2 regions of the Micromonospora sp. NPDC023633 genome follow, and region 2 is predicted to be linked to the other one. Evidence: riboswitches for the same ligand, from Rfam matches in the RefSeq annotation. Region 2 holds a riboswitch; the other holds the start of a gene.

Region 1 (15,450 bases), on a different contig from region 2:
GCGGCCCGGAGGTACGACCAGCTCGACGTTCCCGCTGGAGGCGTGCACCCGCGCCGAGGCGGGCGTCGTGAGGTCGACGGTGACGTCACCGGAGCCGGCCTCGGCGTCCACCCCACCGTCGAGGCGGTGCGCGGTGATGTCGCCGGCGGAGGTGCGCAGCGTGACCGCGGCCGCGACCTCGGCGACCTCGACGTTGCCGGAGCCGGCCTCCGCGCGGACGGGGCCACCGGCGCCGGACACCTGGATGTTGCCCGAGCCGGTCTCCGCCCGGACGGGGCCGCTGGCGGCGGTCACCCGGATGTTGCCGGAGCCGAGCCGCATCTCCACCGGGCCCACCCTGCTCAGGTCGACGTCACCGGAGCCGGTCTCGCCCTTCACGCTCACCCCGTCCGGGGCGGTGACCTCGTAGGAGACGCTGCACCGGGAGCCGCAGTCGGTGTCCAGCACCAGCTCGGTGCCCTTGATCTCGTACGTCGTGTCGGGCTGACCGCCCTGGTAGCGCACCACCCGCTTGATCCGCACCTCGTCCTGCGCGCCGATGGCACGGACGGTCACGTCGCCGGCCCCCGGGAGCACCCGGATGCTGCTGATCCGGACCGCCTCGGTGTTGTCGTAGTCGAGCCGGCGGAAGGACAGGTTGTCGCACCCGGCGGAGACGATCAGGGTGGTGGCCGCAGCGAGCGCGGCGGTGGTGCGGTGCAGAGCCATGCGAGCACGCTACGAGGCGCGGCCCGCCCCACGCATCGGGGTTCCGCGCGCGGACACCCCGAGCTGACCCTGATTCCGCACCCCGAGAGAGAATGGTCCGATGGCCGGGTACCGCCGACAGCTCTACCGCGACGACGCGGTGGTCCTGCGCGTGCAGAAGCTCGGCGAGTCCGACCGGATCATCACCCTGCTCACCCGCCGGCACGGCCGGCTGCGCGCGGTGGCCCGGGGAGTCCGCCGCACCACCAGCAAGTTCGGCGCCCGGCTGGAGCCGTTCGGTCACGTCGACCTCCAGCTCGCCGGCGACCCGAAGGGCAACCACGGCAGCTCGCTGCACACGGTCAGCCAGGTCGAGGGCATCGACCTCTACGGCAAGCGGTTCCTCGGCGACTATTCGCGCTACACGGCCGCCAGCGCGATCGCCGAGACCGCCGAGCGGCTCACCCCCGTCGAGCGGGAGCCGTCGCTGCGGCTGTTCCAGCTCACCCTGGGCGCGCTGCGGGCGCTCGCCGAGGGCAGCCACGCCACCACGCTGGTGCTCGACGCGTACCTGCTGCGCGGCATGGCGCTGGCCGGCTGGGCGCCGGCGCTGATCGCCTGCGCCGTCTGCGGCACGCCGGGGCGGCACCGGGCGTTCTCCGTACCGGCCGGCGGCGCGGTCTGCCCGGACTGCCGGCCGCCCGGCGCGGCCCACCCCGCCCCGGCCACCATCGACCTGATGTCCGCGCTGACCAGCGGCGATTGGCGGGTCGCCGACGCCACCGAGACCGGCGTACGCCGGGAGTGCAGCGGCCTGGTCGCGGCGCACCTGCAGTGGCACCTGGAGCGCGCGCTACGCTCGCTGCCGCTGGTCGACCGGGGCGCCCCGGCGGCCGGCCCGGTCCCGCCGCCGGGTGGCGTCGGGTCCGGTGCGGACGGCGTGAGCAGGGGGAGGACCGAGTGATCCGATCGTTGAGGGCCGGGCGTCGCGAGCCGGTGCCGCCGACACCGCACCCGTCGGGCGCCCGGCCGCCGGCGCTGCCCGCCGACGCGGTGCCGAAGCACGTCGCCGTGGTGATGGACGGCAACGGCCGGTGGGCCAAGGAGCGCGGGTTGCCCCGCACCAAGGGCCACGAGGCGGGGGAGTTCTCCCTCTTCGACACCGTCGAGGGCGCCATCGAGCTGGGCATCCCCTACCTGTCGGCGTACGCCTTCTCGACCGAGAACTGGCGGCGCTCGCCGGACGAGGTCCGGTTCCTGATGGGCTTCAACCGGGACGTCATCCGTCGTCGCCGCGACCAGCTGGTCGACCTCGGGGTGCGGGTGGTCTGGTCCGGCCGGGCCGGCCGGCTCTGGAAGAGCGTCATCTCCGAGCTGCAGACGGCGGAGGAGATGTCCCGGGGCAACTCGACGCTGACCCTCCAGTTCTGCGTCAACTACGGCGGTCAGGCCGAGATCGCCGACGCCGCCGCCGCCATCGCCCGCGACGTCGCGGCGGGCCGGCTGGACCCGGAGAAGGTCACCGAGAAGACCGTCGCGAAGTACCTCTACCACCCGGAGATCCCCGAGGTGGACCTGTTCCTGCGGCCCTCCGGCGAGGAGCGGATCTCGAACTTCCTGCTCTGGCAGACCGCGTACGCCGAGCTGATCTTCCTCGACACGCTCTGGCCCGACTTCGACCGCCGCCACCTCTGGTACGCCTGCGAGCTGTACGCGCAGCGGGACCGGCGCTTCGGCGGCGCGCTGCCCAACCCGGTCGCCCCACCGACCTGAGGCTTACCGCCCGGTCGTACGGGGTACCACGGTGGTCAGCAGCCACCGACGGAGGTGAACCCACATGATCCAGAAGCGAATTGCCCAGTGGGCGATGATGGCCGTCGCCGTGCCGTTGGCGGCGGCGGGCGCGCGCCGGCTCAGCCACACCCTGGAGGCCCGCCGCGGCCCGACCGGGGTGAGCCGCCTGCTCACCAAGGGCGCCGACATGCTCCGCCCTCAGAAGGCCAAGCGTCGCCGCTTCTTCTGACCCACCCACCGCGCCGTGGCGTGACCCCAACCCCGACCCGCTCGCCGATCATGCAGTCGTGGTGCCCCGCGAAAGCCCCGTACCGGGGCGTGTCGCCCACCGGAAGTGCATGATCGACTTGCGGGTCGGGTTCGGGGTTTCGGGGGCGGTGCGGGGCCCGGGTGGTTAGGGTCGGGGGCGGGCCGGTGGCCCCGGGTCGGGCGAGCCTCGGGGGTGGGGATGCGGGAACTCCGGTACAAGATGATCATGGCGTTGAACGCCGCCGATCTCGGTGACCCGATCTGCGCCCAGGTGGCCGAGATCTGTGCCGAGATCGCCGAGCAGCACTGCCGGGAGCTCGGCCACGTGGCCCAGCCACGCTCCGGGGAGATCGGCGAGCTGGCTACCGGCGAGCCCGCACTCACCTGGGCCCCCACCGAGACCGGGCAGCGTGCCTGGTGACCGCGCCCCGGAACGCGGCGGCCGGGCCCGAGCGCCGGTCGGTGGCGCGGTGACCGCCCCCGCGTCGTCGGTCGACATCCGGCGGGCCGACGACCGGTTCGCCACCCGGATCTCCTGGCTCGACTCGAAGCACTCGTTCTCGTTCTCCCGGCACTACGATCCCGCCAACACCCACCACGGCCTGCTGCTGGTCAACAACGACGACGTGGTGCGGCCAGGCGCCGGCTTCGAGACCCACCCGCACCAGGACATGGAGATCGTCACCTGGGTGCTGCGTGGGTCGCTGGTGCACCAGGACTCCACCGGCCACTCCGGCGTGATCTATCCGGGGCTGGCGCAGCGGATGAGCGCCGGAACCGGCATCCTGCACTCGGAGAAGAACGACTCCTGGCGCCTCGACGGTCGCGACCCGCACACCGATCCCGTGCACTTCGTGCAGATGTGGGTGCTCCCCGACGAGCAGGGCGTGGAGCCCGGCTACGAGCAGCTCGAAGTCGACGACCGGCTGCTGCGCGGCGGCCTGGTGCCGGTCGCCTCCGGCATGGACCGCTACGACGGCGCCTCGGCGATCCGGATCCGCAACCGGTTCGCCACGCTGCACGCCGCCCGGCTCGGCCCCGGCGACGAGGTCACCCTCCCGGACGCGCCCTTCGTCCACCTGTACGTGCCGACCGGCGCCGTCACGCTGGAGGACGGCGGGCCGCTCGGCACCGGGGACGCCGCCCGGCTCACCCTGACGGGCGGGCGGCGGGTCACCGCCACCGAGGCGGCCGAGATCCTGGTGTGGGAGATGCACGCCAGCGTCGCCTGACGCCCGCCCGAGCGGTCAGGCCTCCACCTCGGCGCGGTCGGCGGACCAGCGGGTGTGGAAGGTGCCCGCGCGGTCCACGCGCTGGTAGGTGTGCGCCCCGAAGTTGTCCCGCAGCGCCTGGACCAGGGCGGCGGGCAACCGCTGCGCGCGCAGCGCGTCGAAGTACGCCAGCGACGACCCGAACGCGGGCGCGGGCACCCCGGCCCGGGCCGCCTCGGCCACCACCCGCCGCCAGCTCGGCACGCCGTCGTTCACGGTGTCCGCGAACCACGGCGCCACCAGCAGCGTCGGCAGGTCGGGCCGCTCGTCGTACGCCTGGCGGATCCGGTCGAGGAAGCGGGCCCGGATGATGCAGCCGCCCCGCCAGATCGTCGCGGTGCCGCCCAGGTCGATCCCCCAGTCGTACTCCCGGGAGCCGGCACGGATGTGGTCGAAGCCCTGCGCGTACGCGACGATCTTCGAGGCGAGCAGGGCGCGACGGACGTCCTCGACGAAGGCCCCGGAGTCCTCGACCCGCCAGGCCGCGCCCGCGTCCGGGAACGCCCGGCGGGCCGCCTCGCGCTGGTCGGCGTGCCCGGACAGCGACCGGGCGAAGGTCGCCTCGGCGATGCCGGTGATGGGGATGCCCAGGTCGAGCGCGCTCTGCACCGTCCAGCGGCCGGTGCCCTTCTGCTCGGCGCGGTCCAGCACGACGTCCACGAACGCCCGCCCGGTGGCCGCGTCGGTGTGTGCCAGCACGTCCGCGGTGATCTCGATCAGGAAGGACTCCAGCTCGCCGGAGTTCCACCCGCGGAAGATCTCCGCGACCTCCGCCGGCTCCGCGCCCAGCCCGGCCCGCAGCAGGTCGTACGCCTCGGCGATGAGCTGCATGTCGGCGTACTCGATGCCGTTGTGCACCATCTTGACGAAGTGCCCGGCGCCGTCCGGCCCGATGTGCCGGCAGCACGGCACCCCGTCCACCTGAGCGGCGATCTGTTCGAAGATCGGCCCGAGCGTGCGGTACGACTCCGCCGACCCGCCCGGCATGATGCTCGGGCCGCGCAGGGCGCCCTCCTCGCCGCCGGAGACGCCGGTGCCGACGAAGTGCAGGCCGTGGGCCCGCAGCGCCTCCTCCCGCCGGCGGGTGTCGGCGAAGTGCGCGTTGCCGCAGTCCACGACGATGTCGCCGGCGTCGAGCAGCGGGACCAGCTCGTCGACCACGGCGTCGGTGGGCGCGCCCGCCTTGACCATCACGATGACCGCCCGGGGCCGCTCCAGCGACGCGACGAAGTCGGCCATCGACTCGGCGGGCAGGAACGTCCCCTCGTCCCCGTGCTCCGCGACGAGGCTTCGGGTGCGCTCCGGCGAGCGGTTGTGCACCGCCACGGCGAAGCCGTTGCGGGCCAGGTTGCGGGCCAGGTTGCGGCCCATCACCGCCAGCCCGGTCACGCCGATCCGCGCCGTCGCCCGCCCGGCCATCCGCCCGCCCTCCGTCGTCGAGACCCGTCGCGGCGACCGTATCGCGGGCGGGGCGGCCCGGAGGCCGTGTCGGGCAGCCCGTCACCAGGTGGTGGTCGAGGCCAAGGGGGCGCGGGGCTGGCCGACGATCCGCCGCCGGGCGGCCTCCGCGGAGCGCGACCGGCCCGCCGCCGACCCCGCCGGTAATTGGGCTGCGCGCGACCGGTCGGGCGGCTACGGTGTGGGCATGCGCAACTGACGCCCCACCTCCGAGCCGACCCGCCGCCGCTTCGCCGCGGGTCCGCCTGCTCCCGGGCGTCCGCATTCCGCACCTGCCGCCGAGGCGGCGGTGTTCCTCGTGGCCGGTCCCGGGCAGCAGTCCCGATCCCGCCCGACCGTCGCGCGACGGTCGCCGAACGAGGCGGGCCAGCTCACCGGACGTCGCTCCGGTGCGGGAGGGCCCGCAGACCCGAGGAGGCACCGGATGCCCGCCAGGCGCAACCCGAAAAAGTCCCGTACCACCGTCCCCACGCCGTCCGTCGCGGACCTGACGCCGGTCAACCTCGACGAGGTGGCGGTCGCGCCGGTCGTGCCGGTGCTGCCGGTCGACCGGCCGGCGGCACCGAAGGCCGGTCCGCCGGTCTCCGGCGCCGGGCGTTCCGGCGCGCTGCGCGGCCAGAAGGCCGGGCAGGCCCGCCGGTACGCCTTCCGGCGCAGCTGACGGCGCCGGTCGGGTGGAGCCGTCGTCACCGGCGACTCCACCCGGCCCGTCCGCCGCCCGGACGGGCGGCCCGCTCAACGGGCGGCGTCAGCCCGTCAACGGGCGGCGTCAGCCCGTCAACGGGCGGCGTCAGCCCGTCAACGGGCGGAAGGTGCCGAGCAGCACGCTCACGGTCAGCGCGGCCCCGGCGAGCGCCGCCGCGCCGAGGATCAACAGGCCGTCGGCGGCCACGAAGTGCTGTCGCCGGGCGACGGTGCGCGGGGTCCCGGCGTCGAAGCCCCGGGCGTCCATCGCCACGGCCAGCCGGGTGCCCCGGCGGATCGCCCCGACCAGCAGCGCGAATGCCGTCGACACGAACAGCCGCAGCTGCGCCAGCGGGTTGCGGCCGGCCTCGACCCCCCGCGCGCGGCGGGCCATGGAGATCATCTGCCACTCCTGCCCGAGCAGCGGCACGAGCCGGAACGCGGCCAGCGCCCCGATGGCGAACCGGGCCGGCGCCTTCGCGTTCTGGATCAGCGCGTCCGCCAGGTCGGTCGGGTCCGTGGTGGCGAAGACGATCACGCCGGGCAGCGCGACCGCGAACATGCGCAGCACCAGGCCGAGCGCGGTGAGCAGCACCCCGGAGGTGACCACCGCCGGGCCGGCCTCGACCAGCACCCGGCCGGAGCGCTCGGCCGCGAAGAGCACCAGCGTCACCACCACGCCGACCGCGCCGACGAGCAGCGGCCAGGCCCGCCGCGCCAACACCCGGAGGCGGACCCCGAACAGCGGCAGCACGGCCAGCTCGACGGCGATCGCGATGGCCGGGGCCACCGGGTCCAGGGTGGCGATCAGGATGAACGAGAACACCAGCGCCGCGGCGAGCTTGGCCACCGGGTTGCGCCGGGCCAGGGGCGCCTCCGGCGCGGCGACGGGCTCGAAACTGATCACGCCCGCTCCCGGGTGGGGTGGCGGCCGGGCTGGGTGACCGGCGCGGCGGTCCGGTCGGGGCTGGTCATGGGCGCTCCAGGGTGAGGCGGCGATCAGCCAGGGCGGCGACGAACTCCGCATCGTGGGTCACGGCGACCAGGCCGTGCCCGGCGTCGCGCAGCTCGGCGAAGAGGTCCACCAGCTCCAGCCAGGTGCGCCGGTCCTGGCCGAAGGTCGGTTCGTCGCAGACGAGCAGGCGGGGGGCGGTGGCCAGGGCGGTCGCCACGCTCAGCCGCCGCGCCTCCCCGCCGGAGAGGGTGTACGGGTTCGCCGCCGCGAGCTTCGTCAACCGCAGCCGGGACAGCAGCCCGTCCACCGTGGACCGGACCGCCGCCTCGGGCTGGCCGGTGCGGCGCGGGCCGAGCGCCAGCTCGTCGAAGACGGTGTTGGTGACGAACTGGTGCTCCGGGTCCTGGAAGACCGAGCCGATCCGGCGGGCCAGCGCCGGGGCGCGCCAGCGGTGCGGGGGAGTGCGGGCGTCGTCGCCGGCCAGTGCCGTCCTCGCCGCGACCCGACCGGCTCCGGGCTTGAGCAGGCCACCGAGCAGCAGGGCGAGGGTCGACTTGCCGGCCCCGTTGGGGCCGAGGACGGCGAGCGCCTCGCCGGCGCGTACCGCCAGGTCGACGGCGGCCAGCCGGGGCGGCAGCGCGAGCCGGTCGGCGGTGAGCAGCACGTCGCCGGCCGGCGCGGTCGCGTGGCGGGGCGGTACCGGGCGGCCGGGCACCCAGACGCCCTCGGCGGCGAGCGCGTCGCCGTGCGTGCCGAAGACCGCCTCGGGCGTGCCGTCTGCGCGGACGCCGCCACCGGGTTCGAGCACGACCACGCGGTCGACCAGGGGCAGCGCCTCGGCGACCCGGTGCTCGACCAGGATCAGCGTGGTGTCGGCGTCCAGCGCGCCGGCCACCGCCGCCCGGATCAGCGCCGCGCCGGTCGGGTCGAGGTTGGCGGTCGGCTCGTCGAGCAGCAGCAACCCGGGCCGCAGCGCCAGCACCCCGGCCAGGGCGAGCCGTTGCTGCTCGCCGCCGGAGAGCGCGGCGGTGGGGCGGTCCCGGGGGTACGGGAAGCCGACCCGGGTCAGCGCCTCGTCGACGCGGGGCCAGATCTCCCCGGCGAGGACCCCCCGGTTCTCCAGCCCGAACGCCACGTCGTCGCCGCTGCGGGCCATCACGAGCTGGGTCTGCGGGTCCTGGAAGACGATGCCCACCCGCTCCCGGCCCTTGCGGGGGTCGAGCCCGTCGATCTCGACGGTGCCCTCCTGCTCGCCCGAGTCCTCGGGCAGCAGCCCGGCCAGCGCGGCGAGCAGGGTGCTCTTGCCGGCCCCGGAGGGTCCCAGCAGCAGCACCCGCTCGCCGGCCTCGACGCGCAGGTCCACCCCGCGTACGGCCCACGCCCGCCGCCCGGCGTGCCGCCACCCGAACCCCCGCAGCGTCACCGCTCCCACCGCGCCCCCCTTCCGGCCCGCCCGCGGGCGTCGATCATGAGGTCGGCGGCGCCCACGGAGATCCACGTCGCCGTCAACCTCATGATCGACCCCGATTCCGTGGTGCGGGTCAGATCGGGGCGCGGTCGCGGGCGGCGGGGAACCGGTCCAGGGCGCCCGTGGTGGCCAGGGCGCGGGTCAGGGCCCAGCCGCCGGCGCCGGCGACGACGGTGGCGCTGACGATGGTGAGCAGGGCGTAGGGGATCCGGTAGCTGCCCAGGGCGTACTCGCTGTTCCAGACGAAGAAGTCGAACAGCGCCGCGCCGAGGCCGGTCAGCGCGCCGGCGAGCAGCGCGGTGGGCAGCCGGAACGAGCGGTACCGGAACGCGGCGAAGGCCAGCTCGGCGCCGAGCCCCTGGATCAGGCCCTGGACGATGGTGACGCCGCCCCACTCCGAGCCGAGCAGCGCGGAGACCGTGGCCGCCACCGCCTCGCAGAAGAGCGCCGCGCCGGGCTTGCGGATCACCAGGCCGCCGAGGACGGCCGGGACCAGCCACACGCCGTACATGATCGCCTGGCCGGCCGGGAAGAACGCGAACGCCGGGTCGACGGCCCGCCACAGCAGGCCCCAGGCCCAGAAGATGACGCCGAAGGCCACCGCGATCACCGCGGCGACGACGACGTCGACCGTACGCCACCGGGTGGCGGTGTTGTTGTCTCGCATGATTGCTCCCAGTCCCGAACGAGAACCAGGAGAAGACGCACGCCGCGCCCGGATGTGCCGGACGTCGACGCGGCTGGAGGTCGACCGAACTCCCTGCGCTGGCATTACCCAGATCAGGTTCGAGGGTCTGCGGGCGGTGCCCGCACTCTCAGCGCTGTGCGCTCCCCTGTCGGATGTGAAGTTGTCGCGCCGACGCTAACACCTTCGAAGATCATCGGGCAAAGTGATCTTTCCGCAGCTCACCAGCGCGTTCGATCGACGCGGTAGATTCCGCCCCGGTACTCTCGGGCGGCCACTGGAGAACCGGCAGAGGGACACGCACGTGACATCCGAGGCTGACCGCCGCGCGCCGGACGGGCCGCACCCGGGCGCGGTGGGCGTGGCCGCCCCGGGCGTACGCGAGGAGACGCCGGCGGCGCCCCGCCGCCCGGACCGGCGGATCGGGTCGGTGGAGGTGCTCGCCGGCCTGCTGATCCTGCTGATCGTCTTCCGCGAGCCGCTCGCCGGCGCCCTCTCCGCGCCCCGGTTGCAGACCTGGACCACCGTCTTCGTCTCGGTCATGGTGCAGGCGGTGCCGTTCCTGGTCTTCGGGGTGCTGCTCTCCGCGGTGATCGCGGTCTTCGTGCCCCGGTCGTTCTGGGCCCGGGCGCTGCCGCGTCACCCCGCGCTCGCGGTCCCGGTGGCCAGCGCGGCCGGTGTGGTGCTGCCCGGCTGCGAGTGCGGGGCGGTGCCGATCGCCGGCTCGCTGATCCGGCGCGGGGTCACCCCCGCCGCCGCCCTGGCGTTCCTGCTCGCCGCACCGGCGATCAACCCGATCGTGCTCACCGCCACCGCGGTGGCCTTCCCCGACGACCCGGCGATGGTCCTCGGCCGGGCCGTCGCGAGCCTGGTCGTCGCGATGGTCATGGGCTGGCTGTGGCTGCGCCTCGGCCGGGCCGACTGGATCCGGCTGCCACGCCGGCCGGAGCTGGACGACAGCTCGCGCGGGCGGGCGTTCTGGGGGGCGGTCCGGCACGACGTCACGCACGCCGGCGGGTTCCTGGTGATCGGCGCGGCGGCGGCGGCCACGATCAACGTCGTGGTGCCGGAGCGGTGGTTGCAGACCCTCGCCGACGAACCCGTGCTCTCGGTGCTCGCGCTGGCCGGGCTCGCGGTGCTGCTCTCGCTCTGCTCCGAGGCGGACGCCTTCGTCGCCGCCTCGCTGTCGCAGTTCTCGCTGACCTCCCGACTGGTCTTCCTGGTGGTGGGGCCGATGGTCGACCTCAAGCTCATCTCGATGCAGGCCGGAGTCTTCGGCCGGCGGTTCGCGCTGCGGTTCGCCCCGACCACCTTCGCGGTGGCCGTCGCGGTGGCCGTCGCGACCGGGGCGGTGCTGCTGTGAACCGGCAGGCGCAGGCGGTCGTCCTGCTGCTGCTCGGTGGCGCGGTGGTCCGGGCCAGCCTCACCGACCTGCACCTGCGCTACGTCAAGGAGGGGCTGCGTCCCTTCCTGATCGCCGCCGGCCTGCTGCTGGTGGCCGCCGCGGTCATGACCCTCTGGTACGAGCTGCGCCCCATCCTGCGGCGCACGCCCGCCGACCAGCACGACGCACAAGACCACGACGACGCGCACGACCACGACGGCCACGGCCACCACGAGCCGCGGGTCGGCTGGCTGCTGATCCTGCCCGTGCTGGGCCTGCTGCTGGTCGCCCCGCCGGCCCTGGGCTCGTACGCGGCCGGCCAGGCCGGCACCGCCGTCTCCACCCGCCAGCAGCCGTCCGACTACCCGCCGCTGCCCGACGGCGACCCGGTGCGGGTGGCCGTGCTCGACTACGCCTCCCGGGCGCTGTTCGACCGGGGCGCTTCGATCGGCGACCGCCGGGTCCAACTGACCGGCTTCGTCACCACCGGCCCCGACGGCCGGCCACTGCTGGCCCGGATGGTGCTCTCCTGCTGCGCCGCCGACGGGCGGCCGGTCAAGCTGGGCCTGACCGGCGCCGCCCCCGACCGGCTCGCCGACGACACCTGGATCGAGGTGACCGGCCGCTACAGCGACCGGATCGCCCGGGACCCGGTCAACGACGCCGAGATCCCCTACCTGGACGTGGAGTCCTGGCGGCAGGTGCCCGCACCCCGGCAACAGTACGAGTGACCCGCGCCGGCCGTGGGTAGGCTCACGATCATGCGGATCGAGGCCCGGGGGTTCACGTTCGACGTCCGCGTCGGCGGACCGGAGGGCGGCGCGCCCGTCCTGCTGCTGCACGGCTTCCCCCAGCACGGCGGGGAGTTCGACGACGTGGTGCCGGCGCTGCACGCCGCCGGCCTGCGCACGTACGCGCCGGACCAGCGCGGCTACTCGCCGGGCGCGCGACCCGAGGCGGTCGAGGCGTACCGGCTGCCGGAGCTGGTCGCCGACGCGGTGGGCCTGCTCGACGCGCTGGGCGTCGACGCGGCGCACCTGGTGGGGCACGACTGGGGCGCGATCGTGGCCTGGGCCGTCGCGGCCCACCATCCCGAGCGGGTCCGCACGCTGACCGCGGTCTCGGTGCCGCACCCCGGCGCGATGGTCTGGGCGCTGACCGAGGACGCGGGGCAGAAGGCGCGCTCGGCGTACATGACGCTGTTCCGCAAGCCGGGCAAGGCGGAGAAGGCGCTGCTCGTGCTGGGCGCGACCGGGCTGCGCCGGATGCTGCACGGGGTCGGCGACGACGCGCGGGTGGCCGCGTACGCGGACCCGATGCGCGAGCCGGGCGCGCTGACCGCCGCGCTGAACTGGTACCGCGCCATGTCCCGCCGGGACCTGGCGGCCACCGGGCCGGTGGCGGTGCCGACCACGTTCGTGTGGAGCGGCCGCGACATCGCGATCGGTCGGACCGCCGCCGAGGCGTGCGCCGAGCACGTGACCGGCGACTACCGCTTCGTCGAGCTGCCCCGGGTGAGCCACTGGATCCCCGACGAGGCGCCCGCCCCGCTGGCCGAGGCGATCCTGGCCCGCGTGCACGACCCGGTGTGACCCTCCCCGCGACACCCGCCCGGCGGACGCCGGGCCCCCACCCCGACGGAGGTACGACATGGACGGAGCAGACATGCCGGTGAGCGCCGAGGAGTTCCTGGCCGTGGTGACCGCCACGATGAACCGGGTGGCCGAGAGCCAACGCGAGGCGGTGGGGCGGGCCGCCGACCTGATCGCCGAGGCGGTACGCGCCGACGGCGTGGTCCAGGCGTTCGGCACGGGCCACTCCGAGGCGCTGGCCATGGAGATCGCCGGGCGGGCTGGCGGGCTGGTCCCGACGAACCGGATCGCCCTGCGGGACCTGGTGCTGCTCGGCGGCGCCCCGACGGACGTGCTCGGGCCGCTGCTGGAGCGCGACCCGTCGGTGGCGCACCGCCTCTACGAGCTGGCCCCGATCGGCCCCCGGGACGTCTTCGTGCTCGCCTCCAACTCCGGCGTGAACGGCGCGATGGTGGAGTTCGCGTCGCTGGTCAAGGAGAAGGGCCACGGGCTGGTCGCGATCACCTCGGCGCAGCACTCCGGGCAGATGACCTCGCGCCACCCGTCGGGGCGCAAGCTCGCCGACTTCGCCGACGTGGTGCTCGACAACGGCGCCCCGTACGGCGACGCGACGCTGCCGCTGCCCGGCGGCGGCGCGGTCGGCGCGGTCTCGTCGATCACGGCGGCGCTGCTGGCGCAGCAGATCACGGTCGAGGTGGTGGCCCGGCTGCTGGCGGCGGGGGAGCGTCCCCCGGTCTACCTGTCGGCCAACATCGCCGGGGGCGACGAGCACAACAACGCGCTGGAGGCCCGGTACGCCGGCCGGATCCGGCGCGGCTCCTGATCGGGCGGACCGGTGCGTCCGGCGGCGACGTGAGTCGGTTTCGCGCGTCGGCCGGTGGGGCATCAGCGATGCTGCCGCCGGCCGCCCCCGCCGGCAGTACCGTCTGACCGGAGGTAGCGTGTGTCCAAGGAAACCGAGAAGCAGCGCTGGCAGCGCAACTTCGCCGACCTGCTCCAGGAGCTGCGGGTCGCCCAGACCGGTGTGCAGATCCTCTTCGCCTTCCTCCTCACCCTGCCGTTCAGCAACGGCTTCACCCGCACCAGCGGCTTCCAGAAGGACGTCTACATCGTCGCGCTGCTGGCGGCGGCCGCCGCCACCGCGATGATCATTTCGCCGGTGGCGTTCCACCGCGCGCTGTTCCGGCAGGGCCGCAAGCCGGAGCTGGTCCGGTTCGCCCACCGGATGGCCAGCGGCGGCCTCGCCTTCATGCTGATCTCGATGGTCAGCGCGGTCCTGCTGATCACCGACTTCGTGCTGGACCGGAGCATCGCCCTGGTGCTCAGCGGCCTCACGGGGCTCTGGTTCCTCACCTTCTGGGTGTTCCTGCCGTTCTCCCGGCGCAACTGGGGCGACGACGACAGCGACGACGACGACAACGAGCCGCGGTCCCTCGGCGACTGACCGAAGTCGACACAACTCGATCTTTACCGAACGCTACCCCTGGGTAACACCCGGGGGTAGCGTGCTGTTTGTCGAGCACGTTGACGCATCCGGACCGAGGTTCGAGGGGGCCGCCGTGACCACGACACAGAACAGCCGACCCGCGCCCGACGAATCAGGCGCCGACCAGCCGGCGTCGACCGCCGCCGACGGCCCGCCGCCGGCCGGCGCGGCCGGACCCCTGCCGACGGAGGCCGGTCAGGTCTCCGAGAAGGAGGCCCGCCAGGTCGCCGAGGCGGCCCGGGAGTCCTCCTGGGACCGTCCCAGCTTCGGCAAGGAGCTCTTCCTCGGCCGGTTCCGGCTCGACCTGATCGACCCCTGGCCGCGCGCCGACCCGGCGGACGTCGCCCGCGCCGACGAGTTCCTCGGCCGGCTCCGCGCGTTCCTCACCTCCGAGGTGGACGGTGCCGCGATCGAGCGGGACGCGTCCATTCCGGACGAGGTGTTCCAGGGCCTGGCCCGGCTCGGCGCGTTCGGCATGAAGATCGACCGGTCGTACGGCGGGCTCGGACTCAGCAACCTGCACTACTGCCGGGCGCTCATGCTGGCCGGCTCGGTCAGCCCGGCGATCGGCGCGCTGCTCTCGGCGCACCAGTCCATCGGGGTGCCCCAGCCGTTGAAGATGTTCGGCACCGCCGAGCAGAAGCAGCGCTTCCTGCCCCGGCTCGCCGCCGGTGAGGTCTCCGCGTTCCTGCTCACCGAACCGGACGTCGGCTCCGACCCGGCCCGGCTGGCCACCACCGCCGAGCCCACGCCCGACGGCACCGGCTACCGGCTCAACGGCGTCAAGCTGTGGGCCACCAACGGCACCGTCGCCACCCTGCTCGTGGTGATGGCCCGGGTGCCCGCCGCCGAGGGGCGGCGCGGCGGGATCACCGCCTTCGTCGTCGAGGGCGACACCGAGGGCATCACCGTCGAACGGCGCAACGCCTTCATCGGCCTGCGGGGCCTGGAGAACAGCCTGACCCGCTTCCACGACGTCTTCGTCCCGAAGGAGAACGTCATCGGCGGCGAGGGCAAGGGCTTGAAGATCGCGCTGACCACCCTGAACACCGGGCGGCTGTCGCTGCCGGCCATGTGCGTCGGCGCCGGCAAGTGGGCGTTGAACGTGGCCCGGGAGTGGGCCGTCGACCGGGTGCAGTGGGGGCGGCCCGTGGGCGAGCACGAGGCGGTGGCCCAGAAGCTCTCCTTCATCGCCGCGACGACGTACGGCATGGAGACCATGCTGGACCTCTGCTGCCTGCTCGCCGACGACGACCGCAACGACATCCGGATCGAGGCGGCGCTGGTCAAGCTCTACGCCAGCGAGATGGCCTGGAAGATCGCCGACGAGCTGGTGCAGATCCGGGGCGGTCGCGGCTACGAGACGGCCGACTCGCTCGCCGCCCGGGGCGAGCGACCGGCCGCCGTCGAGCAGATGCTGCGCGACCTGCGGATCAACCGCATCTTCGAGGGCTCCACGGAGATCATGCACCTGCTCATCGCGCGGGAGGCGGTCGACGCGCACCTGTCGGTCGCCGGCGACATCATCGACCCGGACGCCGGGCTCGGCCGCAAGGCGAAGGCCGGGGCGCGGGCCGGCGCCTTCTACGCGAAGTGGCTGCCCACCCTCGCCGTCGGCAGGGGACAGCGCCCGTCGGCGTACGCCGAGTTCGGCCCGCTCGCCGGGCACCTGCGGCAGGTGGAGCGCGCCTCGCGCAAGCTGGCCCGCTCGACGTTCTACGCGATGTCCCGCTGGCA
Region 2 (12,807 bases):
TCCTGGGTGATCTTCATGGAGCAGAACTTCGGGCCGCACATCGAGCAGAAGTGCGCGGTCTTCGCCGGCTCCGCCGGCAGCGTCGCGTCGTGGTACGACCGCGCGGTCTCCGGGTCCAGCGAGAGGTTGAACTGATCCTCCCAGCGGAACTCGAACCGGGCCTTGGACAGCGCGTCGTCCCACGCCTGCGCGCCCGGGTGCCCCTTGGCCAGGTCGGCCGCGTGGGCCGCGATCTTGTACGCGATCACGCCGGCCTTCACGTCGTCGCGGTCCGGCAGCCCCAGGTGCTCCTTCGGGGTCACGTAGCAGAGCATGGCGGTGCCGAACATGCCGATCATCGCCGCGCCGATCGCCGACGTGATGTGGTCGTACGCGGGGGCGATGTCCGTGGTCAGCGGGCCGAGGGTGTAGAACGGCGCCTCGTGGCACCACTCCTGCTGGAGGTCCACGTTCTCCTTGATCTTGTGCATCGGCACGTGGCCGGGCCCCTCGATCATCACCTGGACGTCGTGCTCCCAGGCGACCTTCGTCAGCTCGCCCAGGGTGCGCAGCTCGGCGAACTGCGCCTCGTCGTTGGCGTCCGCGATCGAGCCGGGGCGCAGCCCGTCGCCGAGCGAGAAGGTCACGTCGTAGCAAGCCAGGATCTCGCACAGCTCGCGGAAGTTCGTGTAGAGGAAGTTCTCCTCGTGGTGCGCCAGGCACCAGGCCGCCATGATCGAGCCGCCCCGCGACACGATCCCGGTCACCCGGTCCACCGCCAGCGGCACGTACGGCAGCAGCACCCCGGCGTGCACCGTCATGTAGTCGACGCCCTGCTCGGCCTGCTCGATCACGGTCTCCCGGAACACCTCCCAGCTCAGCTTCACCGGGTCGCCGCCGACCTTCTCCAGCGCCTGGTAGATCGGCACGGTGCCGATCGGCACCGGCGAGTTCCGCACGATCGCCTCGCGCGTCTCGTGGATCCGCCTGCCGGTCGACAGGTCCATCACCGTGTCCGCGCCCCACCGGGTGGCCCAGGTCAGCTTCTCCACCTCCTCGGCGACCGACGAGGTGACCGCCGAGGTGCCGATGTTGGCGTTCACCTTCACCAGGAACGCCTTGCCGATGATCGCCGGCTCGCACTCGGGGTGGTTGACGTTGAGCGGCAGCACGGCCCGCCCGGCGGCGATCTCGTCCCGGACGAACTCCGGCGCCATCCCCTCCCGGATCGCCACGAACTCCATCTCCGGGGTCACCACCCCGGCCCGCGCGTACGCGAGCTGGGTGGGACGCCGGCCGTCGGCGCCGGCGAGCGGGGTGCCCGCGCCCCGCACCGGGGCCACGTCGCCGCGCTCGGCGATCCACGCTCCGCGCAGCGGCGGCAGCCCGACCTCCGGGTCGGAGCCGGGTCCGGAGGTGTCGTAGAGCCGCAGCGGCGGGTTGTCACCGGTCAGTTCCACCTCGGCGAACGGCACCCGGACGTCCGGCCGGGACCCCTCCACGTACACCTTGCGACGTGCCTGCATGACAGCCTCCCTGGTGATCAAGCGGACCAGCCGAAGTGGTCCAGCGGGCCGCGTCCCGCGCCCAGCTCCCAGTCCCGCGCGCCGGTCAGCGCGCGGAGGACGTACTCCTTGGCGGCGGCGACCGCCGTCGGCACCGGGTCGCCGAGCGCCAACCGGACGGCGATCGCCGCCGAGAACGAGCACCCGGTGCCGTGGTTGTGCCGGGTGTCGACCCGGGGCGCGCGCAGCAGGGTGGTGACGCCGCCGCCGTGCAGCACGTCGACCGCCTCGCCGTCGGCGTCCACGTCGCCGCCGGTCACCACGACGTGCGCCGGGCCGCCCGCCGCGAGCGCCTCGGCGGCGGCGACCATCTCCTCGACCGTGGTCACCGGGCGTCCGGTGATGGCCGCGGCCTCCGCGCAGTTCGGCGTCGCCACCCGCGCGTACGGCAGCAGCCGCTCGACGGCGGCGACCACGCCCAGCCGGTGCCCGCTGGTGGCGACGAGCACCGGGTCGACGACGAGGTGCGGCAGCCGGCCGTCCTCGGCGGCGTCGGCCACCGCGTCGGCGACCGCCGGGGTGCCGAGCATGCCCGTCTTGACGGCGCGGACGGTGAAGTCGGCGAGCACGCTGTCGAGCTGCTCGGTGACCGTGCGCGGCGGCAGTGGCAGCACGGCGTCGACGCCCCTCGTGTTCTGCGCGGTGACCGCCGTGAGCACGCTGGTGCCGTACGCGCCGAGGGCCGCGAAGACCTTCAGGTCGGCCTGGATGCCGGCGCCCGCGCCGGAGTCCGACCCGGCGATGGTGAGCACGGTCGTCGGCGTCACTGTCCCTCTCCCCTGGTCGCGCCCGGGTGCGGCCCACCGTCCCTGCTCGTCGTCCGACCGTCTGTGATCGCGGTGGTGACGGTTGAGGGCTGCGGCCGACCGCGCCCACTCCGGGCGGTCAGGCTTGATCCCTCCGTGGGCACGGCCGGCCGCAGCCCCGTCCTGGAGACCGCCGTGCGGTCGTGCCGGCTGCGCGCCACATCGGCAAGATCCGACCGGCCATGCCGGGTCCGGCTCGCCGCGTCGGCGGCTGCCGTGAGGGTGGCGGCTGCCTCCTCGGGGTCGTCGGCGCGCATGACGGCACCCAGCACCGCCACACCCACGGCGCCCGCCTCGACGCAGGCGTGCACCTGCCCCGGGGTCTCCACTCCGCCGAGAGCCAGGATCGGCGCCGGGCTGACCGTGATCAGCTCGGCCAGCCCCCGAGGGTGCAGGGGTGGGCCGTAGCCGGGTTTGGATCTGGTCGGGTAGACGGGCGAGAGGGTGGCGTAGTCCTCCGTGGTGAGCCTGGCCAGCTCGGCCCGGTCGTGGCAGGAGCGGCCGACCAGGCCGAGACGCGGCGGCGGGTACGGGCCGGCCGACGGCAGGTGCACGGCGTCCCCGTCGAGCGGGTCCGGCCCGGCCACCACCAGCGTGCCGCCGACCTCGGCGAGGACTGCCCGCAGCTCGACGGCGAGGGCGGCGCGCTCGGCCCGGGGCAGATCCCTCTCGCGCAGCACCACCCACCGCACTCCCCCGGCCACCGCCCCGGCAACGACCTCGACCAACGGCCGCCCCGCCTGCCACCGGTCCGTCAACAGCACGACGCCGGCCGGTGCGCGCGAGGTCTTGGCACGGAACGGCCCCTCCAGGGGCGCTTCCGCACCAAGATCCGCATGAACGAGACCGGGGCCGGTCACAGGTCGGGCCGCCCCTCGTCCGGGGTGGAGGCGAGCGCGTGGAAGCGCCGCGCGATCCGGCCCGCCCGGTACGCGAGCCGGCCCGCCTCGACCGCGTACCGCATCGCCGTCGCCATCGCCACCGGGTCGGCGGCGCGGGTGACCGCGCTGGCGAGCAGTACCGCGTCGCAGCCCAGCTCCATGGCCAGCGCGGCGTCCGAGGCGGTGCCGATGCCGGCGTCCAGGATCACCGGCACGTCGACGCCCTGCCGGATCAGCCGGATGTGGTGCGGGTTCGACACGCCCAGGCCGGAGCCGATCGGCGCGCCCGCCGGCATCACCGCGGCGCAGCCGACGTCGGCCAGCCGGCGTGCCAGGATCGGGTCGTCCGACGTGTACGGCAGCACGACGAACCCGTCCGCGACGAGCTCCTCGGCGGCGCGCAGCAGCTCCACCCCGTCGGGCAGCAGCGTGCGCTCGTCGCCGATCACCTCCAGCTTCACCCAGTCGGTGCCGAACGCCTCCCGGGCCAGGTGCGCCACCTTGACCGCCTCGCCCGCCGTGTAGCAGCCGGCGGTGTTCGGCAGCAGCTTCACGCCGCAGCGGTCCAGCAGGTCCAGCAGCCCGCCGGCGGTGCCGGGGGCGGTGTCGACCCGGCGCAGGGCCAGGGTGACCAGTTCGGTGCCGGAGGCACGGATCGCGTCCTCCAGCACGCGCAGGTTGGCCGCGCCGCCGGTGCCGAGGATCAGCCGGGACGTGAGTCGCACGCCCCCCAGGTCGAAGCTCACCGCGTCACCCGCCCTGGGCGGCGCTGAGCACCTCGACGCGGTCGCCCTCGCGCAGCAGGGTCGTCGGCCAGCCCGTACGCGGCACCACCTCCCCGTTGACCGCGACGGCGAGGCCGCGCTGCTGGTCGGTGACCGCGCGGACCAGGTCCGCCACGGTCGAGCCGCCGGGCAGGCTGCGCCCGGCGCCGTTCACCGTCAGTTCCACGTGTGCTCCTCCTCGGATGAGGGCGGGCGGGCGGTGGGCCCGGCGGGCGCGGCCGGCGCGAAGCGGGCCGGGGTGAAGGGGGCGAGCATCGGGTCCGCCACACCCGTACCGACCAGGTCGGCGATCAGGTCGGCGGTGACCGGGGTGAGCACGATGCCGTGCCGGTGGTGTCCGGTCGCGGCGAGCACGCCAGGCCGGCCGGGCAGCGGGCCGAGGATGGGGGCGTTGTCGGGGGTGCCGGGACGCAGGCCGGCGAGGGTCTCGACCAGGTCGTACCCGGCCAGCTCGGGCAGCAGGTCGACGGCGGCGCGGAGCAGGCGCAGCACCGCCCCGGCGGACACGTCGGTGTCGGAGCGCTCCTCGACGGTCGCGCCCACCACCACCTCCCCGTCCGCGCGGGGGACGAGGTAGACGTGCTCGCCGTCGGCGTACCCCCGGATGACGTGCCGAAAGCCCGGCACGCCGCCGCCGGGCGCGCGGAGCCGGACCACCTGCCCCTTCACCGGCCGCACCGGCAGCCCCGTCAGGGCGGCCGCGCCGCAGCCGGCCGCGACCACCGTGACCCCGGCGTCCACGTCGGACAGGGCGCGCACGGCGGCGGGGACCAGAGTGGCGCCGGCCCGCTCGGCGGCCCTGCGCAGCGCGGGCACGAGCCGGCGCGGGTCGACCTGGTGGTCGGTGGCGGCGAGCGCGCCGCCGCGCACCCGGGGCGCCAGCGCCGGCTCGCGGTCCCGCAGCGCCGAGGGGCGCAGCGGCGTCACCGGCAGTCCGATCCCCTGCTGGTACGCCCACAGCCGGCGCGCCTCGGCCAGGTCGTCGGCGGTGAGCCCGACCATCAGCGTGCCCTCGGTCCGGTAGCCGACGTCGACACCGCTGGCGGCGGTCAGTTCGGCGGCGAACGCCGGCCAGCGGGCGGCGGAGGCGGTCAGCAGCCCGGTCAACTCGTGCTCGCCGAAGTACGCCTCGGCGACCGGGGCGAGCATCCCGGCGGCGACGTGGGACGCGCCGCGGCCCGGGGCGGGGTCGTGCACGACGACCCGGAGCCCGCGCGCCGCGCAGCGCCAGGCGATCGCCAGCCCGACCGGTCCCGCCCCCACCACGGCGACGTCCGGTCGGGTCAGCACCCCAGCGCTCCCAGCAGCTCCGCCGTCGCCCGGGCCGGGTCGGCCGCCCCGGAGAGCGCCCCCACCACCGCCACCCCGTACGCCCCCGCGGCCACCAACGCGGGAACCCTGGCGGCGGTCACCCCGCCGATCGCGACGACCGGCACGTCCACGGCGTCGGCGACGGCGCGTACCCCCGCCGGGCCGATCGGCGCCGGCAGCCCCGCCTTGGTGCTGGTGGCGTGGCAGGGGCCCACGCCCAGGTAGCTGGCCCCGGCGGCGACCGCCTCGGCGGCCGTCCCCGGCTCGCGGGCGGTGGCGCCGAGCACGGCGGTCGCGCCGAGCACCCGGCGGGCCGCCCCGACCGGCAGGTCGTCCGCGCCGACGTGCCCACCAGCGGCACCCACCGCCAGCGCCACGTGCAGCCGGTCGTTCACCAGGCAGGTGGCGTCGTACCGGGCGCAGAGCGCGACCGCCCGGCGGGCCAGGTCGTACGCCTCCCGGTCGGTGGCGTCGTCGGTCACCCGGACCTGCACGACCAGTTCCGCGCGGGCCACCGGAAGGGCGGCCCGCAGCACGGCGAGCGGATCCCGCCCGGGTCGGGTGTCGGTGATGAGATGCAGTCGCCCGAGGGACGGCACGGCAACACTCCTCCCTGCGCCGGCATTACCCGGATCAGGTTCGACGGTCGGGGGCTCACAGCCCCCCTCTCAGCCCGGTGTACCGGGCTCCCGTGGGTCACTTGCGGGTGTCACCGTACGACGGATCGCCGGATCCGCCAAGGTCGGGATGCGGATTTCACACCGACCGCCCGATCCCGACGGTCGGGGCGGCGCGTGACCGTCCCGTCACGCCATGCTGTCCGGATGTCCTCCGCCACCCGGGTACCGCCCCGGCTCGCCTTCCTGCCGTTCCGGGGCAGCGCCGCCGTCGCCGAAGGGCGTTCCACCGAACCTCGCGCAGGCGCGGGTGTGGGTGCCGCGCGCAGCGCACCGCCCCCGGTGCCGCAGTGCTGCGGTGCCGGGGGCGGGGGCGGGTGTCAGAGGACGGCGCGCAGGGCGTCGAGATCCTCGTCGGTGGGCTGCCAGGTGCCCGCCTCCGCGTTGGCGCGTACCTGCTCGGGCGTGGTGGCGCCGGCGATCACCGAGGTCACCGCCGGCTGGGCGGCCAGCCCGCCGATCGCCACCTGGAGCATCGACAGGCCCCGCTCGGCGGCGTACGCCTCGATCGCCTCGATGGTGTCCCAGTCGGCGGCGGCGAGTCGCTGGGCGTACCGGCCGCCACCGGCGAGGCGGCTGCCGGCCGGCGGGGCCTCGTTCCGCTTGTACTTGCCGGTGAGCAGCCCGTTGGCCAGCGGGAAGAACGGCAGCAGCCCGAGGCCGAACCGCTCGCACGCCGGCACCACCTCGGCCTCGACGCCGCGCTCCAGCAGGCTGTAGTGGTTCTGCGCGCTGATGAACCTGGACCGGCCGTTCGACGACGCCACCCAGTCCGCGTCCGCGATCTGCCAGCCGGCGAAGTTGGAGTTGCCCAGGTAACGGACCTTGCCGGCGCGGACGAGGTCGTCGAGCGCGGCGAGCGTCTCGTCGATCGGGGTGCCCGGGTCGGGCTCGTGCATCTGGTACAGGTCGATGTGGTCGGTGCCGAGTCGGCGCAGCGACGCCTCGACCGCCCGGGCGATGTAGCGACGCGCGCCCCGGGCGCCGAAGTCGGGGCCGTTCATGCCGTTCATGTCCATGCCGAACTTGGTGGCCACCACCACGTCGTCGCGCCGGCCCTTGAGCGCCTGGCCCAGCAGCTCCTCGGAGCCGCCCTGCGGCTCGCCGTAGATGTCGGCGGTGTCGAAGAAGTTGATTCCGGCGTCGAGCGCGGCGGCGACCACCGCCCGGGTGCCGTCGAGGTCGAGCTTGCGGCCGAAGTTGTTGCAGCCGATGCCGACCACGGACACCACGAGCCCGGAGTCGCCCAACCGGCGGTAGGTCATCTCAGTCACGAGATCCACCCTATGCCGCCCGGCCCGGCACGCCCCATCCCATCGACCGGCACGCATTCGTGGAGGGCCGCCAGGTCGGCTCGGTCCAGGACGTCGGCGACGAGCCGCCGGGCGGCGGCGAGCGTGCCGGCCAGCTCGTCCGGCGTGTGTCCGACCGCCCCGAGCAGCCCCTGCGCCCGCCGGGCGAAGTCGGGTGGCGCGCCCGGCAGCCGCCCGGCGGCGGCGATCATGCCCTTCTCGTTGACCAGCCACCGCCCGGCCCGGGCGTGCAGCACCTGGGCGAGTACGCCGACCGCCCGGAACAGGCAGCCGGCCACGTACCCGCCGTCACCGGCCGCAACCGCCTTGGCCGCGCCGTCGACCAGGAACCGGGCCTCCCACCCGCCGGCCGTCAGGGCGTCGGCCAGGGCCGGCGGGTACGCGCGGGTCTCCTCCCGCAGCGCGGTCAGCTCACCGGTCGGGTCGCCGAGCACCCGGCAGAGCGCCACCTCGCCGGCGTAGGCGGACGAGTAGAACCCGAGCGGGTGCCCGGCCTGCACGCCGACCTCGTAGCGACCGGCCCGGCAGTCGGCCCAGATCCGGTGCACCCGGTCGAGGTCGCGGTAGATCCAGTCGACCGCCGTACCGCCGACGCGCAGCCACCCGCCGCCGTCGACCCACGGCCCCCAGCCGCCGGGCGGGGTCAGCTCGACCTCCTCGTCGGCGACCGAGGCGGCGACGGCGCGCAGCCCCGGCACGTCCAGCTCGCCCCGGTAGTAGAGGCCGAGGTCCCAGTCGGAGTCCGGCCGGTGCTCGCCCCGGGCCCGGCTGCCGCCGAGGGCGACGGCGACGACCCCGCCGACCGCGCAGAGGCGGTCGGCCAGGTCGGCGGGGATCACGCCACGTCCCAGACCGGCTCCGGGGTCTCCACCACCTCGTTGTCGCCGCGGAAGAGCACGAACCGGTCGAAGGAGCGGGTGAACCAGCGGTCGTGGGTCACCGCCACCACGGTCCCCTCGAACGCGGTCAGCCCGGCCTCCAGCGCCTCCGCCGACGCCAGGTCGAGGTTGTCGGTGGGCTCGTCGAGCAGCAGCAGCGTCGCGCCGGACAGCTCCAGCAGCAGCACCAGGAAGCGCGCCTGCTGTCCGCCGGAGAGGGTGCCGAACCGCTGGTCGCCCTGCCCGGCCAGCTCGTACCGACTCAGCGCCGCCATCGCGGCGTGCCGGTCCATGCCGGCCCGGTGCTCGTCGCCCCGCCAGAGGATCTCGACGAGGGTCCTCCCCATCAGCTCCGGCCGGTCGTGGGTCTGCGAGAAGTGCCCCGGGCGCACCCGCGCGCCGAGCCGGGCCACCCCGTCGTGCGCCACCGGCGCGAGCGCGAGGGCGCCGTCGACCGGGCCGTTGGCGGGGTCGGGGTCGGTGCCGCCCCGGGCCAGCAGCCGCAGGAAGTGCGACTTCCCCGTGCCGTTGGCGCCGAGCACCGCGACCCGGTCGCCGTACCAGATCTCCAGGTCGAACGGGAAGGTCAGGCCGTCGAGCTCCAACTGCTCGCAGACCACCGCGCGCTTGCCGGTCCGCCCGCCGGTCAGTTTCATCCGGATGTCCTGGTCCTTCGGCGGTACGGGCGGTGGCCCGGCCTCCTCGAACTTGCGCAGCCGGGTCTGCGCGGCCTGGTAGCGCGACGCCATCCCGTCGTTGTACGCGGCCTTCTGCTTGTACATCAGCATCAGCTCGCGCAGCTTCTGGTGCTCCTCGTCCCACCGCTTGCGCAGCTCGTCGAGGCGCGCGTGCCGGGCCACCCGAGCCTCGTGCCAGCTCGCGAAGCCGCCCGGGTGCACCCACGCGCTGCCACCCTCCACGGCGACCACCCGGTCGGCGGTGTGGGCGAGCAGTTCCCGGTCGTGCGAGACGTAGAGCACCGACTTGCCGGACTCGCGCAGCCGCCCCTCCAGCCAGCGCTTGCCCGGCACGTCGAGGAAGTTGTCCGGCTCGTCGAGGAGCAGCACCTCGTCGGGGCCGCGGAGCAGCAGTTCGAGGGCGAAGCGCTTCTGCTGGCCGCCGGAGAGCGTCCGGACGGGCCGTTCCCGGGCGCTGTCCCAGGGCAGGCCGAGCACGATGGTGGCGACCGTGTCGAAGAGCACCTCGGCGTCGTAGCCGCCGACCTCGCCCCAGGCCGCGAGCGCGTCCGCGTACGCCAGCTGGGCCTTGCCGGCGGCGGTGCTGTACTTGCCGCGGACCTCGGCCGCGCGCATGGCCCCCTCGGTCTCGACCAGGCGGCGACCGGCGTCGCGCAGCGCCGGCGGAGCCAGCGACAGGGCCAGGTCGGCCAGCGTGGACTCGTCGCCGATCATCCCGATGAACTGGCGCATCACGCCCAGCCCGCCGGAGCGCGCGATCGCGCCGGTCTTCACCGGCAGGTCGCCGGCGACCATCCGCAGCAGCGTCGTCTTGCCGGCGCCGTTGGGCCCGACCAGGGCCACCTTCGCGCCCTCCCCGACCCGGAACGACACGTCGGCGAAGAGCTCCCGACCGTCGGGAAGGATGTGCCCGACCGCTGCCACGTCCACGTATCCCACGTCGGCATCCTGCCCGAGCACGGGCCCGGCGGCCCAACCATTTACCGGGTGACCCGCAGCACCCGGTAGCCCTTCTGGCTGGCGTGCCGCCCCACCTGCCAGCCCCGCTCGACCAGCCAGCGCTGCAACGAGTCCCCGCCGAGGTAGCGGGCCACCACCAGCCAGGCGACGCCGTCCGGGGCGAGCCGGGGCAGCCAGCGCAGCAGGATCCCGTGCAGCTCGTCCTTGCCGACGTGGATCGGGGGGTTGGACCAGAGCTCGGCGAAGGTCAGGTCGGCGGGTACGTCGTCCGGCGCGGCGACGCGTACCCGGTCGGCCGCGCCGACCCGCGCGGCGTTGGCCGCGGTGAGTTCCCGGGCCCGTTCGTTGACGTCGACGGCCCAGACGGTGGCCGAGGGCGCCGAGCTGGCGAGGACGCAGGTGATCGGCCCGAAGCCGCAGCCGAGGTCGAGCAGGGCACCGGTGGTCCCGGCGGACGGCAGGTCGGCCTTGCGCAGCAGCACCGCCGTGCCGGGGTCGAGGCGGGCGGCGGAGAAGACGCCGGCGGAGGAGGCCAGTGCGTAGTCGCGGCCGGCGACGGAGAACTCGACCTCGCGCGGGTTGGCGGCGGTCGTGGGTTCAGCGGTGAAGTAGTGTTCGCCGGTCACGCCGGCAATTCTCGCACCGCCGCCCGGCACGACGCCGCGGGCCCGGCACGGCGGCACAGGACCCGGCACGGCGGCGCGGGTGCGCAACACGAGGCGGAACGATCCCGCGCCAATTTCCCATTATTCACGCCTAAAGGGACAATGCCTCCTACTCTGGGCGACATGGTGTATCGGTACGAGTCCGATGAGGACGCATTCATGGAGTACCCGGAGCCCGGGTCCGACCGGTCGGTGCTCGGTGCCGGTCCGCCTCCCCCGGCCGGCCCCTCCCCGTCCCGCTTCCCGACGCCGTCGCTGCCCCGCGCCAAACCGGTCGCGCTGCCCTCCGCCGCGCCGGCGCCGGTCCGCGCCGCGACGCAGGTGTCGCCGCCGCCCACCCAGCTGCGCACGCCCACCGAGGAGCAGCCCCCGGCCCACCTGCCCCCGCCGGTCCAGCCGCCCCCGCCGGTCCAGCCGCTGTCGCCGGTCGAGCCGTCCCTGCCGGCCGGTCGGTCGCCGCGCGGTGGCGGCGGTCGGCTGTGGCAGGTCGTGGTCGGCGGCGCGGCCGTCCTCGCGCTGCTCGCGCTCTGCGGCCTCGGTGCCGCCGCCCTGCTGGCCGAGCGCGACAGGACCCCGCAGGCCACCCCCACCGCCCAGCCCGAGTCCGCCGAGGTCGAGACACAGGTCCTCGACTCCCGGGAGACCGACCAGGCGCCGCTGACCGCCAAGGAACTCTTCCCCGGCAAGCAGCTCGTCGTCGCCGACGGGGAGCCCGCCTACCGGGTGTTGAAGAGCCAGTCCAGCGCCAGCTGCGCGGTGGCCGCCACCGGTGAGGTCGCCGACCTGCTGGTCCGCCTCGGCTGCACCCAGGTGGTCCGGGCCACGCTGCGGACGCCCGACGGCGACCACCTCGTCACCACCGGGTTGTTCAACCTGACGGACCGGGCCAACGCCGAGCGCGCCCGGGACCGGATCCGGCTGCTGCTCGACGAGCGGGAGGGCCGGTTCCGGGGCATGGCGGCCGACGCGGACAGCGCGGCGATCGCCACCGCGCCGGCCCGCGTCGGCTGGCAGGTGCGCGGCCACTACCTCGCGTACGCGGTGGTCGCCCGCAGTGACGGCGAGACCATCAGGTCCGGCGACACGAAGGCCCGGGAGATCCTCTTCGACATGATCGAGCTGCACCTCAACCGGGGCGTGCTGGAGCGCCGGGCGGACGGCGGTACGGCCGGCCAGCCGACCGACGAGGGCGCGGGCGACACCGGCACGCAGGACGGGGGCGAGTGACCGGATCGCGACGGGGAACGGGTGCGTGGGCCACGGCCGCGCACCCGTTCCGCGTGTCGGCACCGGCCTTTCACGCCCGGAGTACGACCCGGTGCGCCCGTAGCAGGTCGAGCATCCGGTCGTGCGGGACCGCGTACCTGACCCGCCCCTTGACGCCGACGGTGGTGCGCGCCATGAACAGCGAGTTCAGCAGCGCCTCCTCCACGGCCTCCAGCACCGCCGCGAAGACCGGCTCCAGGTCGGACTCCGGCGCGGTCGGTGTCCGCGTCTCGGCGGTGGAGAACGCCAGGGCGTAGTCGCCGCTGCCGCCGGCGAAATCCGAACCGACCAGTGCCATGGCGAAGATGGCCCGGCGGGCGACGCGACCCAACTGCCGCGCGTCGAGACGCCCGTCCGTGGCGACCACGATCACGCAGGAGTTCCCCGGCTGCTCGGGCCGGCGCGGGGGCGGCGGGGTCGGCACGCCCACCTGCTCGGGCCGGATCGGCACCCCGGACACCCGCAGCACCCCCGAGAAGTTGGCCTGCACCAGCACCCCGACGGTGACCGTGCCGCCGGACGTCGTGGCGAGCCGCGAGGACGTCCCGATGCCGGCCTTGAAACCGAGGGCCGCGGTGCCCGTACCGGCGCCGACGGCGCCCTCCGCGGGCAGTCCGCCACGGGCCTCCGCCAGCGCGCCGAGGACGTGCTCCGCCCGCACCGGCCGCGCCCGGATGTCGGACAGGAACCCGTCGTTGGTCTCCGCCACCACCGGGTTCAGCGACTCGACCGCTTCCCGGCCCGGCTGGCGGAGCATGTAGGTGACCAGCGCGTCCGCCGCCCGGAACGTCGACAGCGTCGCGGTCAGCACCACGGGGGTCTCGATCTCGCCCAGCTCGGCCACCTGGGTCGAACCGACCATCTTGCCGTGCCCGTTGCCCACGAACAGCCCCGCCGGCAGCGACCGGCGGTCGGTCAGCTGATCCGGGACGATCGCCGTCACCCCGCTCCGGATGCTGCTCCCGTCGACCAGTGTGGTGTGGCCCACCCGTACGCCGGGCACGTCGGTGACGGCGTTCAGCG

Evidence for each region. Region 2 has a riboswitch for thiamine pyrophosphate ahead of thiE (thiamine phosphate synthase). Riboswitches for the same ligand answer to the same signal wherever they lie in the genome.
Region 1: another riboswitch for thiamine pyrophosphate. It lies ahead of AB0G13_RS10555 (ECF transporter S component); the one in region 2 lies ahead of thiE (thiamine phosphate synthase).

Annotation. Positions count from the first base shown of each region.
Region 1 covers NZ_JBFABB010000025.1:965-16,414, reverse strand. Annotated here, with positions in the region: gene AB0G13_RS10605 (DUF4097 family beta strand repeat-containing protein) at 1-708, opposite strand, end outside; gene recO (DNA repair protein RecO) at 809-1,651, shown strand; gene AB0G13_RS10595 (isoprenyl transferase) at 1,684-2,460, shown strand; gene AB0G13_RS10590 (hypothetical protein) at 2,525-2,710, shown strand; gene AB0G13_RS10585 (thioredoxin reductase) at 2,930-3,151, shown strand; gene AB0G13_RS10580 (pirin family protein) at 3,201-3,962, shown strand; gene gndA (NADP-dependent phosphogluconate dehydrogenase) at 3,978-5,420, opposite strand; gene AB0G13_RS10570 (hypothetical protein) at 5,884-6,120, shown strand; gene AB0G13_RS10565 (energy-coupling factor transporter transmembrane component T) at 6,250-7,050, opposite strand; gene AB0G13_RS10560 (ABC transporter ATP-binding protein) at 7,115-8,530, opposite strand; gene AB0G13_RS10555 (ECF transporter S component) at 8,640-9,233, opposite strand; TPP riboswitch at 9,306-9,411, opposite strand; gene AB0G13_RS10550 (permease) at 9,613-10,614, shown strand; gene AB0G13_RS10545 (TIGR03943 family protein) at 10,611-11,366, shown strand; gene AB0G13_RS10540 (alpha/beta hydrolase) at 11,397-12,227, shown strand; gene AB0G13_RS10535 (SIS domain-containing protein) at 12,301-13,050, shown strand; gene AB0G13_RS10530 (DUF6328 family protein) at 13,171-13,671, shown strand; gene AB0G13_RS10525 (acyl-CoA dehydrogenase family protein) at 13,787-15,450, shown strand, end outside.
Region 2 covers NZ_JBFABB010000130.1:4,801-17,607, reverse strand. Annotated here, with positions in the region: gene thiC (phosphomethylpyrimidine synthase ThiC) at 1-1,505, opposite strand, end outside; gene thiD (bifunctional hydroxymethylpyrimidine kinase/phosphomethylpyrimidine kinase) at 1,523-2,311, opposite strand; partial or broken gene AB0G13_RS28895 (thiamine phosphate synthase) at 2,590-3,162, opposite strand; gene AB0G13_RS28890 (thiazole synthase) at 3,207-3,977, opposite strand; gene thiS (sulfur carrier protein ThiS) at 3,982-4,182, opposite strand; gene thiO (glycine oxidase ThiO) at 4,173-5,306, opposite strand; gene thiE (thiamine phosphate synthase) at 5,300-5,926, opposite strand; TPP riboswitch at 5,921-6,029, opposite strand; gene AB0G13_RS28870 (aldo/keto reductase) at 6,325-7,287, opposite strand; gene AB0G13_RS28865 (nucleotidyltransferase domain-containing protein) at 7,275-8,156, opposite strand; gene AB0G13_RS28860 (ATP-binding cassette domain-containing protein) at 8,153-9,832, opposite strand; gene AB0G13_RS28855 (methyltransferase) at 9,874-10,479, opposite strand; gene AB0G13_RS28850 (hypothetical protein) at 10,642-11,745, shown strand; gene AB0G13_RS28845 (P1 family peptidase) at 11,816-12,807, opposite strand, start outside.